DNA from 2 places in the Pseudoalteromonas sp. A3 genome. Region 2 is predicted to be linked to the other one. Evidence: predicted binding sites of a transcription regulator. Region 2 holds the regulator's gene; the other holds the start of a gene.
The links. The regulator MetJ, encoded in region 2, represses methionine synthesis genes. The targets are predictions, from matches to a motif close to TAGACGTCTAGACGTCTA.

Region 1 (5,676 bases), on a different contig from region 2:
GTACCAGTTCAAGTGGTTCAGGGGAGCCCAAAATAGGCTCTACTAAATTATTACCTGCAATGCCTAAACCTTTAACCTGCTCATATAAATGAGCAAATTTACTCATTACAAATCGGTGCTTAGGGTCAAAGCTAAACGAATAATTACTGTGATAGACCAAAGGTAAGTGAGGGTTTAGGCGCATAACCGTATCAATAATAAAGTTTGCGCTATGGTAATAAACTTAGCTAAGGGAGTCTATTGCCGCTATTCAATCAATGAGGCAAGCTCGCGATGAAGTAATTTTTCATCGGCTAAATTAAGTTCAACTAACCGTTTTAAATAGGTAATGCTGTTTATATCTATATGGTGGCAATTAAGGCCGATGTGTTGATCTTCTATGTGGCAAATAAACACCTCCATTTTTATTTCTATATCGCTTTGTGGCAAGGTAAAGCGCAAGGTGGCTTCGCTATTTTTTGTGCCACTAAACGCCGCGCATTTAGTAATGAGTGCGCCATGTAAAGATACATCGAGTAATTTGCATGGGTAGCTCTCTCCTGCAAATTCTAATTGGGCCGCGGTTGAAAAAAGAATACGCGAGAACTGACGTCGATTTTCCATAAAACGAGTTGCCTTTATTGTAATATTTAAATCAAGCATAGCGGGAAATAGCCCATAGCGATAAAAAATGGCATAAAAAAACCCCGCATAAATGCAGGGTTTGTTATATCAGTTAACAATTAACCAATTTTTTTATACTTAATACGCTTAGGTTGTGCAGCTTCTGCGCCTAAGGTCTTTTTAAGCCACTCTTCGTATTCAGTGTAGTTACCATCAAAGAAGTTAATTTGGCCTTCGTCGCGGTAATCTAAAATATGTGTTGCAATACGGTCGAGGAACCAACGGTCATGCGATATACACATTACACAGCCTGGGAACTCTAAAATAGCGTTCTCAAGGGCGCGAAGTGTTTCAACATCAAGGTCATTGGTTGGCTCATCCAGTAGTACTACGTTACCACCCGCTTTTAAAAGCTTAGCAAGGTGTAAACGGTTGCGCTCACCACCTGATAAGTCTTTTACAAACTTTTGCTGATCGTTACCTTTAAAGTTAAAGCGGCTAACGTATGCACGGCTTGGGAACTCAAAGTTACCAATTTTTAGCACGTCTTGCCCGTCAGATATTTCTTGGAATACAGTTTTGCTTTCGTCCATGTTGCCACGGAACTGATCAACCGTTGCAAGCTCTACAGTTTCACCTACGCTAATGCTGCCGCTATCTGGTTGCTCTTCGCCGCTTAGCATTTTAAATAGGGTTGATTTACCCGCGCCATTGGCACCGATAATGCCCACAATCGCGCCTTTTGGCATACTAAAGCTTAAATCGTCGATTAATACGCGATCGCCAAAACTCTTACGTAAGTTATTAACTTCAAGCACTTGGTCACCTAAACGCGGACCAGGTGGAATAAATAGCTCGTTAGTTTCGTTACGCTTTTGGTAATCAGACTGCTGTAGCTCGCTAAACTGCGCCATACGCGCTTTAGACTTAGCTTGACGACCTTTAGGGTTTGAACGTACCCACTCAAGCTCTTGAGCAATTGATTTTTGACGTGCTTTTTCAGATTTTTGCTCTTGTTGTAAGCGCGCATCTTTTTGCTCAAGCCAAGAAGAGTAGTTACCTTCCCACGGAATACCTTCACCACGGTCAAGCTCTAGTATCCAGCCAGCTACATTATCAAGGAAGTAACGGTCATGCGTTACCGCCACAACAGTGCCTTCGTAATCATGTAAGAAGCGCTCAAGCCAAGCAACCGACTCAGCATCTAAGTGGTTAGTAGGCTCATCGAGAATAAGCATATCTGGTTTTTCGAGTAATAAACGACAAATAGCAACACGGCGGCGCTCACCACCTGAAAGGTGCTCAATTTTAGCATCCCACTCAGGTAAACGAAGTGCATCAGCAGCGCGTTCTAAAACGTTATCGATGTTGTGACCATCGTGCGCTTGAATGATTGCTTCAAGCTCGCCTTGCTCTTTTGCTAGGGCGTCAAAGTCAGCGTCTTCCATTGCGTACTCGTTGTACACTTCGTCAAGGCGGTTAAGGGCATGCTTTACTTCGCCAACAGCTTCTTCAACTATTTCGCGTACTGTTTTGCTTTCATCCAGCACAGGCTCTTGCGGTAAGTAACCAATTTTAGTGCCAGGTTGAGGGCGGGCTTCACCTTCAAAGTCTTGGTCAACACCGGCCATAATGCGAAGTAATGTAGATTTACCAGCACCATTTAAACCTAGCACACCAATTTTAGCGCCAGGGAAAAAGTGCAACGAAATATCTTTTAAAATTGTGCGCTTAGGTGGCACAACTTTAGATACTCGACTCATCGAGAATATAAACTTATCAGGTAAAACCATGGAGGAAAGCCTTCAAATAATAATAAAAATTTCAATGTTGTATTGTAGTGGCTCACGGGTGAAACAGTCAACGAATGGCGGGTTTTAAAGCGCTAATGGCTGCAGGTTGATAAAGTATAAAATCATGAATAAATTTCATTTAGACATCTATACATCTAGAGGTTGATATTTTTAGCATACTGTTCATAATGAGAGCGTATAAATTCTCGGTTTTTATGAGTAGGAGTAAAAAATATGCCAATTACAGTGAAAGACGAGCTACCGGCTATTGCCCGTTTACGTGAAGAAAACGTGTTTGTAATGCCAAAAAGTCGCGCAAAAACGCAAGAAATTCGTCCTATGCGTTTGGCTATTTTAAATTTAATGCCTAATAAAGTAGAAACCGAAGTGCAGTTTATTCGTTTGCTTGCAAATTCGCCTTTGCAAGTAAATGTAGAGCTATTGCGCCTAGATACGCACCGCAGCAGTAGCAACTCAGAAGAGCACCTAGATACCTTTTACCGTTATTTTTCAGAAGTGAAAGACAATAACTACGATGCGTTAATTGTTACCGGCGCGCCACTTGCACACCTTGAATACGACGATGTTGCGTACTGGGATGAGCTAAAAGTGATTATTGATTGGGCAGAGCAGCACGTTACCTCTACGCTGTTTTCGTGCTGGGCGGCGCATGCCGCGTTGTACCATCGTTACAATTTAAAACGCGATTTAAAAGAAGATAAACTTTGTGGTGTGTTTACTCACCAGTGTTACTTTGATCACGGGGCACTTACTCGTGGCTTCGACGACACCTTTTTAGTGCCGCACTCACGTTATGGCCACATAGATATAAATAAAATAAATGCCTGCGACGATATAGTCGTGCTGGCAGGCTCTGAAAAAGTAGGCGCTTACTTAATGAAAAATAAGTCGGGCAGCCAAGTGTTTATAACCGGCCACCCAGAATACGATGCCGACACATTAAAAGCAGAGTACGAGCGCGATTTACAAAAAAGCCCTGATGCGCCAAAACCCGAAAACTATTTTCCAGATAACGATGCAAGCAAAAAGCCGTCAAAAACGTGGCAAAGCCATGCTTTTTTGCTGTTTTCGAACTGGTTAAATTACTACGTGTACCAAACGACCCCTTATGATATTAATTTAGTTAGCCAAGATGTGAGGACTAACAACTATGCCGAATAACGTGCAAAACAATAATAAACACAGCGAATTAAGCGCAGCATTAAAAGAGCGTATTTTAATTTTAGATGGCGCCATGGGCACCATGATCCAAACTCACAAGCTTGAAGAAGAAGACTACCGAGGCGAGCGCTTTAAAGACTGGCACGTACTAATTAAAGGCAATAACGATTTATTAAGCCTTACAAAACCTGAGTTAATAACCGATATACACCGCAGCTTTTTAGCCGCCGGTGCAGACATTATTGAAACCAATACCTTTAACTCAACCACCATTTCGATGGAAGATTACGACATGGCAAGCATAAGCCGTGAGGTAAACTTAGAGTCGGCCAAACTCGCACGCGCAATATGTGACGAGTTCACCGCTAAAAACCCAGAAAAACCACGCTATGTAGCCGGTGTGTTAGGGCCAACCTCTAAAACCTGCTCAATTTCGCCAGATGTAAACGACCCTGGTTATCGCAATATTACCTTTGATAAGCTGGTTACTGCCTATGTTGAGTCTACTCTTGCATTAATGGAAGGCGGCGCTGATTTAATACTTATCGAAACCATTTTCGACACGCTAAATGCAAAAGCGGCCTCATTCGCAGTAGAAGAAGCGTTTGAGCAAGCAGGGCGCACATTACCTGTAATGATCTCGGGCACAATTACCGATGCCTCTGGGCGTACGCTTTCGGGGCAAACCACCGAAGCATTTTATAACTCTATTCGCCATATTAAGCCGCTTTCTATAGGCCTTAACTGCGCCCTAGGGCCAGATTTACTTCGCCAATACGTAGAAGAGCTTTCGCGCGTATGCGAAACATTTACCTCAGTACACCCAAATGCAGGTTTACCTAACGAATTTGGTGAGTACGACCTAGAAGCAGAGGACATGGCGAAAGAGATTATAGACTGGGGCAAATCGGGCTTTATAAATATTGTTGGTGGTTGCTGCGGCACAACGCCTGCGCATATTCGTGCGTTTGCCAAAGGGCTTGAAGGGGTAAAACCTCGCGCATTGCCAGAGCTTGATGTTCGCATGCGTTTATCAGGCCTTGAAGCCTGTAACTTAAACTAGGAGCCAACATGACCCAGCAAATTGCAGTATTTACCAATGTTGGCGAGCGTACCAACGTAACTGGCTCTGCCATGTTTAAACGCTTAATCATGGAAGAAGATTACGAGACCGCCCTGAATGTTGCCCGCGAGCAAGTAGAAAACGGCGCCCAAGTTATTGATATAAACATGGACGAAGCCATGTTGGACTCAAAAGCGGCCATGGTTAAGTTTTTAAACTTAATTGCCTCAGAGCCCGATATTTCTAAAGTGCCCATTATGGTCGACTCCTCTAAATGGGAAGTAATAGAAGCAGGTTTAAAGTGTATTCAAGGCAAGGCTATTGTTAACTCAATATCGCTTAAAGAGGGTGAAGAGCCATTTAAACGCCAAGCTAAAATTATTAAACGCTTTGGTGCAGCTGCTGTTGTTATGGCGTTTGATACCGACGGCCAAGCCGACACCGCAGACCGTAAATACGAAATATGTGAACGCAGCTACAAAATATTAGTCGAAGAGATTGGCTTCCCGCCGGAAGATATTATTTTCGACCCCAATATATTTGCCGTAGCCACCGGTATAGAAGAGCACGACAACTACGCCGTAGAATTTATTGAAGGTACACGCCGAATTAAACAAAACTTACCACACTGTAAAGTGTCGGGCGGGGTGTCTAATGTCTCGTTTTCGTTTAGGGGTAATAACCCCGTACGTGAAGCGATTCACTCGGTGTTTTTATACCACGCGATAAAAGCGGGTATGGATATGGGTATTGTAAACGCAGGGCAACTTGCGGTTTACGACGATATACCCGAGGAACTTCGCAAAGCCGTAGAAGATGTAATCCTTAACACCGACCCAGGTGCAGGTGAGCGCTTAGTAGAAATAGCCCCTAAGTTTTCGGGTATGGCACAAGCCGAACGCGTAGAAGATTTAGAGTGGCGTACATGGCCAGTTGAAAAACGCCTAGAGCACGCTCTTGTGAAAGGCATTACTACTTTTATAGATGAAGACACCGAAGAGTGCCGCGCTGCCGCCGATAAACCTATTCACGTAA
Region 2 (5,676 bases):
CGACGACGAAATCGGTTAACAGTTTGTGGCGTTAAGCCTATTTCAGGCACCAGCACTAAGGCTTGCTCGCCACGTTTAAGGACTTCTTCTAGGCATTGTAAATACACTTCGGTTTTACCACTGCCTGTCACACCTTCTAATAAAAAGCTCTTAAAGCCAACACTTTGATTTATTGTAGTGCACGCTACGGCTTGCTCTTTATTTAGTACTGGCTTGGTGCCGACTGTGGGCGCAACGCTTTGCCATTGATTATCATGCTCAATGCTTTGGGTTATAAGCTCTTTATCTATTAAGGCATCTATTGTTTTTTTACTAAAGCCGAGCGCTTTTAGCTCGGTTATCGACGACTTACCCGATTGCGCGAGTTGCTTTAATAAATTTAGCTGAGTTTTCGCTTTTAATGATGGAACCTTTGCGCCTTTTTCGGTAAGGCTAATCATGTTAATGCTGGTTTTATCTGGGTTTTCACCTTGGCGAAGCGCACCTGGCAGCGCAATGTGTATGGTTTCGCCGAGCGGATAGCAATAATAGCGTGCAGTAAAGCTAAGCAGTTCTAAATGCTGTGATGATAAAATAGGGGTTTGGTCAATAACCTCAGTAACCGCTTTAATTTTGTTATCGGGCACGTCGGTATGCGTTTTAAGAGCAAGAACAACCGCTACTTTCTTTTGATTGCCAAAAGGCACTAAAACACGCATCCCTGGCATAATAGGCGCCGAGGGCGAGATGAGTTGTTCATCTATTTTATAATCAAAGGTGCGTGGTAACGGAACTTTAATAGCAACTTCAACAAAACGCATAACAACTCATGTGATAAAGGGTAATAGCTTAATGTACTAAAAATAAGGCTAAAAACCTACATAGAAATGGATGCGGTAGCGCTGGTTGGTTACTTTTTTGGCAAAAAGCGTAATTAAAGCTTGTGCGGGGCAAGCTAGTTGGATAAAATCCGCGGCCTATAAATTTGTTTTAACGACGTATGGTGCCAGACTTCGGGTTTGGAGAGCGATGCGGCCTTAACTAGAGGTTCCTATGAAAGAAGGTATTCACCCTAAGTACGAAGCAATTTCTGCAACATGTTCATGCGGAAACAAATTCGAAACTCGTTCTACTCTTTGTAAAGACATTCACCTAGACGTATGTTCTGCGTGTCACCCGTTTTACACTGGTAAGCAAAAGATTTTAGACACTGGCGGCCGTGTTGATCGCTTCAACAAGCGCTTCGGTGCACTTAGCAGCAAGAAGTAATTATTGCTGTTTAGTAAAAAAAGCACCTTCGGGTGCTTTTTTTGTGCCTAAAATTCATCATTTTTACTAAAAAATTACCGATTGTTGCCGTACTACGTGTGCATAACTATTTCCTGTTCTTATTCTGAATATGCATAAACCTTTGCAGACAAACTCACAATTCTTCTCTATATTTTTTATACGTTAATTTTTAACCAAGCTGCTAAAAGTGCTTATCGTGGCGATATTTGTTTTTAACGGTGATAAACGCGCCATATTGGTGCATTTTACTATTTTAATATTCTGCTATTTTAGAAAAATATTGGCAGGGCAAAATGAACCTCAAAAAGCACTTTTTGAATGAATTTTTATTTGTTTAATATTGATAACTTTTAGCGAAGTTGCTGATAAATCACTTAAAATTAACGGATATAGCATATAACAGGATAGACCTGATATTGCTTGGAATTTAAAAATAATAAGAGTATCTTAGCCCCATACTCCCTCTCACTTAACTTAAATTGCAGGATACCATCGCGTTATGTCAGATTTTCGTGAACAAGCATTACACTACCACTCTCACCCCGTTCCAGGCAAAATCAGCATTGAGCTAACAAAACCAGCCGAAACGGTGCAAGACTTAGCATTAGCATACAGCCCTGGTGTTGCAGAGCCTGTGCGCGAAATTGCAGCAGACCCAGCCAATGCATATAAATATACCGGTAAAGGTAATATGGTTGCGGTGATCAGTAATGGTACGGCAATTTTAGGTTTGGGTAATTTAGGGCCATTAGCCTCTAAACCTGTTATGGAAGGTAAGGCGCTTTTATTTAAACGTTTTGCTGGCCTAGATTCTATTGATATTGAAGTTAAGCATCGCACTACCGAAGACTTTATAAATACAGTGGCTAATATTGCCGACACGTTTGGTGGTATTAACTTAGAAGATATTAAAGCGCCAGAGTGTTTTGAAATTGAAAAAGCACTTATTGAGCGTTGCAGTATTCCGGTTTTTCATGATGACCAACACGGTACCGCTATTGTAACTGCAGCAGGTATGCTTAACGCCTTAGAAGTGCAGGGCAAATCAATAGAAGATGCCATTATTGTATGTTTAGGTGCAGGCGCTGCAGCGGTTGCTTGTATGGAGCTGTTAATTAAGTGTGGTGCACTGCGCGAACATATTTATATGCTAGACCGCAAAGGGGTTATTCATACTCGCCGCGATGACTTAAACGAATACAAACAGCTTTTTGCTAACAATACAGATAAACGTACTCTACAAGATGTAATTGCTGATGCTGATGTGTTTGTAGGTGTATCGGGTCCTAACTTACTTGCACCTGAAGATCTAAAACTAATGGCCGATAAGCCAGTGGTGTTTGCATGTTCAAATCCAGATCCTGAAATTGCACCTGAGCTTGCGCACAGTGCACGTAAAGACTTAATTATGGCAACGGGGCGTTCTGATTTCCCTAACCAAGTTAATAATGTTTTATGTTTCCCGTTTATTTTCCGTGGTGCACTTGATGTACGTGCAAGCGCAATTAACGATGAAATGAAAATAGCCGCTGTCGAAGCTATTCGTAGTATTGCTAAAGAGCCAGTGCCTGAGCAAGTATTAAAAGCAGCGGGTGTAGAAAAGCTCGAATTTGGTGCTGATTACATTATTCCTAAACCGATGGACCCGCGTTTATTACCACGTATAGCCAAGGCGGTTGCTATTGCTGCTGTTGAGTCGGGCGTGGCACAAATTGACTTACCGGAAAATTATATGGCGTAATATATAGCGCGGAAACAAAAAAACCTCAGCATGCTGAGGTTTTTTTGTTTAAAAAGACGTTTTATTCTTCGTCTAAAATAGGCACTTCTAAACCCATTTCTTGCATTATTTTTTTAACTTCTTCAGGTACTTTTTCTGCGTTATCTTTACGTAGGTCATCATCATTAGGTAATGGCTGGCCTGTAAAGGCATGCAAAAACGCTTCGCATAGTAACTCGCTGTTTGTTGCATGACGCAGGTTGTTTATTTGACGACGTGTACGCTCATCAGTTAATACTTTTAATACATTTAGCGGGATCGAAACGGTGATCTTTTTAACTTGCTCTGATTTTTTCCCGTGTTCTGCGTATGGGTGAATATACTCACCATTCCATTTAGCCATAAGATGTATCGTTGCCTCAGATTATTAATTTCTCACACGGCGTAAAAAGCGTGTAAATATGCGTGAAATTCTATCGTTTTAAAAAAGATAGTCAAATAATAGATAGCAATCTATCTTAATAAGCTGGCTGTAATAGTAAATACAGCCTCATTGAAGCTTTACACATCTGTTATTTTTAGCCATCTAGAGCTTTAAAAGCTTTGACTTATTATAATGGATAACTTACTCTTTTAGACGTCTAAACATCCAAATTAATCAGGTGACGAATATGAGCGAAAAAAACAAAGCAACCATTGCTGTACGAAATGGGGTTGATGCCGATAAACATCATGGCGCCGTTGTACCGCCAATTTATTTATCGACGACTTATTCGTTTGCCGATTTTGATACTAAGCGCGCATACGACTATGGACGCAGTGGTAATCCTAATCGCGATATTTTAGCTGACACTCTAGCAGAGCTTGAAGGTGGCGCACGCGGAATTATTACTGCTACGGGCATGGCAGCAGTGCACTTAGCCACACAGTTATTAAATAACAATGATACATTGGTTATTCCTCACGATTGTTATGGCGGCAGCTACCGTTTATTTACGTCGTTAGAAAAGCGCGGCTTGCTTAAACTTAAAGTGCTTGATTTAACTAAACCAGAAAGCCTAGAACAAATTTTAACCATTAAACCTAAATTAATTTGGATAGAAACACCAAGTAACCCTGTGCTGCGCCTAACGGATATTAAAGCCGTGACGGATATAGCAAAACAGTGCGGTGCATTAGTGGCCGCCGATAACACCTTTTTATCACCGGCATTACAAAACCCAATTAAGTTTGGCGTAGATATTGTTGTGCACTCAACCACTAAATATATAAACGGCCATTCTGATGTTGTAGGCGGTGCAGTTGTTGCTGCTACACAAGAGCTTGGTGATGAGCTTGCTTGGTGGGCCAATAACATTGGTATTACCGGCGCACCATTTGATAGCTATTTAACGTTACGTGGTTTACGTACTTTAAATGTGCGTTTAAAACAGCACCAAGAAAATGCCCTGGCAATTGCTAAATACCTAGAAAGCTCTGAGTATGTTAGCCAAGTTTACTACCCAGGCCTTGAATCGCATCCTCAACATGCACTTGCTAAAGCCCAACAGCTTGGGTTTGGCGGTATGGTTAGTTTTGATATTAAAGGCGATGTGGATGATGCTGCGGCGTTTTTAACAAGCCTTATAGAATTTAGCTTAGCAGAATCGTTAGGTGGGGTTGAGAGTTTAATTTGTCATCCTGCGACCATGACTCACGCAGGTATGGAAGCTCAAGCACGTTTAGAGGCGGGTGTGGGCGATACGCTAATTCGTATTTCGGTCGGTATTGAAGATGTAGAAGACCTACTGGCTGATTTTGAACGTGTATTTAACCTAGTTAAACCTGGGCAAAATAAAAATGTAGGGCGTGTTGGTAAAGCTGCGGGCAATGCCAATGGTGATGTAAAGCAGCAGGCTGCTCATCCAGCTTTGTGGTGATTGAGTATGGTAAAAAGTGTACATAAATTTGGCGGCTCGAGCTTAAGCTCGGGCGAGCGCTATCAAAGTGTGGCAAAAATAATTATTGGCCACACACAGCCTGGCGATTGCGTGGTTGTATCTGCTGCGGGTAAAACCACCGATACATTGGTTTCTCTGTGGCAAAGTTATCAACAACAAGATAAGCAAGCTGTGGCTGATATTTTGCTGCAATTGAGTAATCACCAAACAGCATTAATTGAAGAGTTATTACAAGCCGATGCTAAACACACGGCTTTAGCTGTGTTAGCGCAAGAGCTAAGTGATGTAGCGGAGCAAGCCAGCAAGCAGCAGTTACAAGAGGCGGCCTTACTGGCGCATGGTGAGCTGTGGTCTGCGCGATTATTAGCAGCCTATTTAACGCAATTAAACATTCAAGCGTGTGCTCATGATGCTAGAGCGCTGTTTAGTGTAACAAGCGGGGAGCTTTTGCATGCGCAAAACAAACAGCAATGCAGCCAAGTTATTGATGCAAGTAAAATTAACGTAGTAACAGGGTTTATCGCAGCAAGTGCTGATGGTAAAACAGTTACGCTTGGGCGCAATGGCAGTGATTACAGCGCCACCTTATTGGCCAATTATTGCGACGCACAAAATGTATGTATTTGGACTGATACGCCAGGGGTCTTTAGTGCCGACCCACGTAAAGTTGAAAAGGCGATTAAGTACAACAAGGTGTGCCGTGAACAAGCTAACTTATTAGCTCGATTGGGTAACCCTGTGTTACAT

Region 1: a site for MetJ is predicted at 2,537-2,554, ahead of metA (homoserine O-acetyltransferase MetA). Genes of this name have one in related genera too.

The regions. Positions count from the first base shown of each region.
Region 1 covers NZ_JAPCKL010000005.1:131,844-137,519, forward strand. The annotation lists gene OIZ54_RS11070 (histone deacetylase) at 1-184, opposite strand, end outside; gene OIZ54_RS11075 (PilZ domain-containing protein) at 247-603, opposite strand; gene ettA (energy-dependent translational throttle protein EttA) at 723-2,396, opposite strand; gene metA (homoserine O-acetyltransferase MetA) at 2,631-3,578, shown strand; gene OIZ54_RS11090 (homocysteine S-methyltransferase family protein) at 3,568-4,641, shown strand; gene metH (methionine synthase) at 4,650-5,676, shown strand, end outside.
Region 2 covers NZ_JAPCKL010000003.1:554,589-560,264, reverse strand. The annotation lists gene priA (primosomal protein N') at 1-800, opposite strand, end outside; gene rpmE (50S ribosomal protein L31) at 1,033-1,248, shown strand; gene OIZ54_RS08555 (malic enzyme-like NAD(P)-binding protein) at 1,769-3,010, shown strand; gene metJ (met regulon transcriptional regulator MetJ) at 3,072-3,392, opposite strand; gene metB (cystathionine gamma-synthase) at 3,661-4,908, shown strand; gene metL (bifunctional aspartate kinase/homoserine dehydrogenase II) at 4,915-5,676, shown strand, end outside.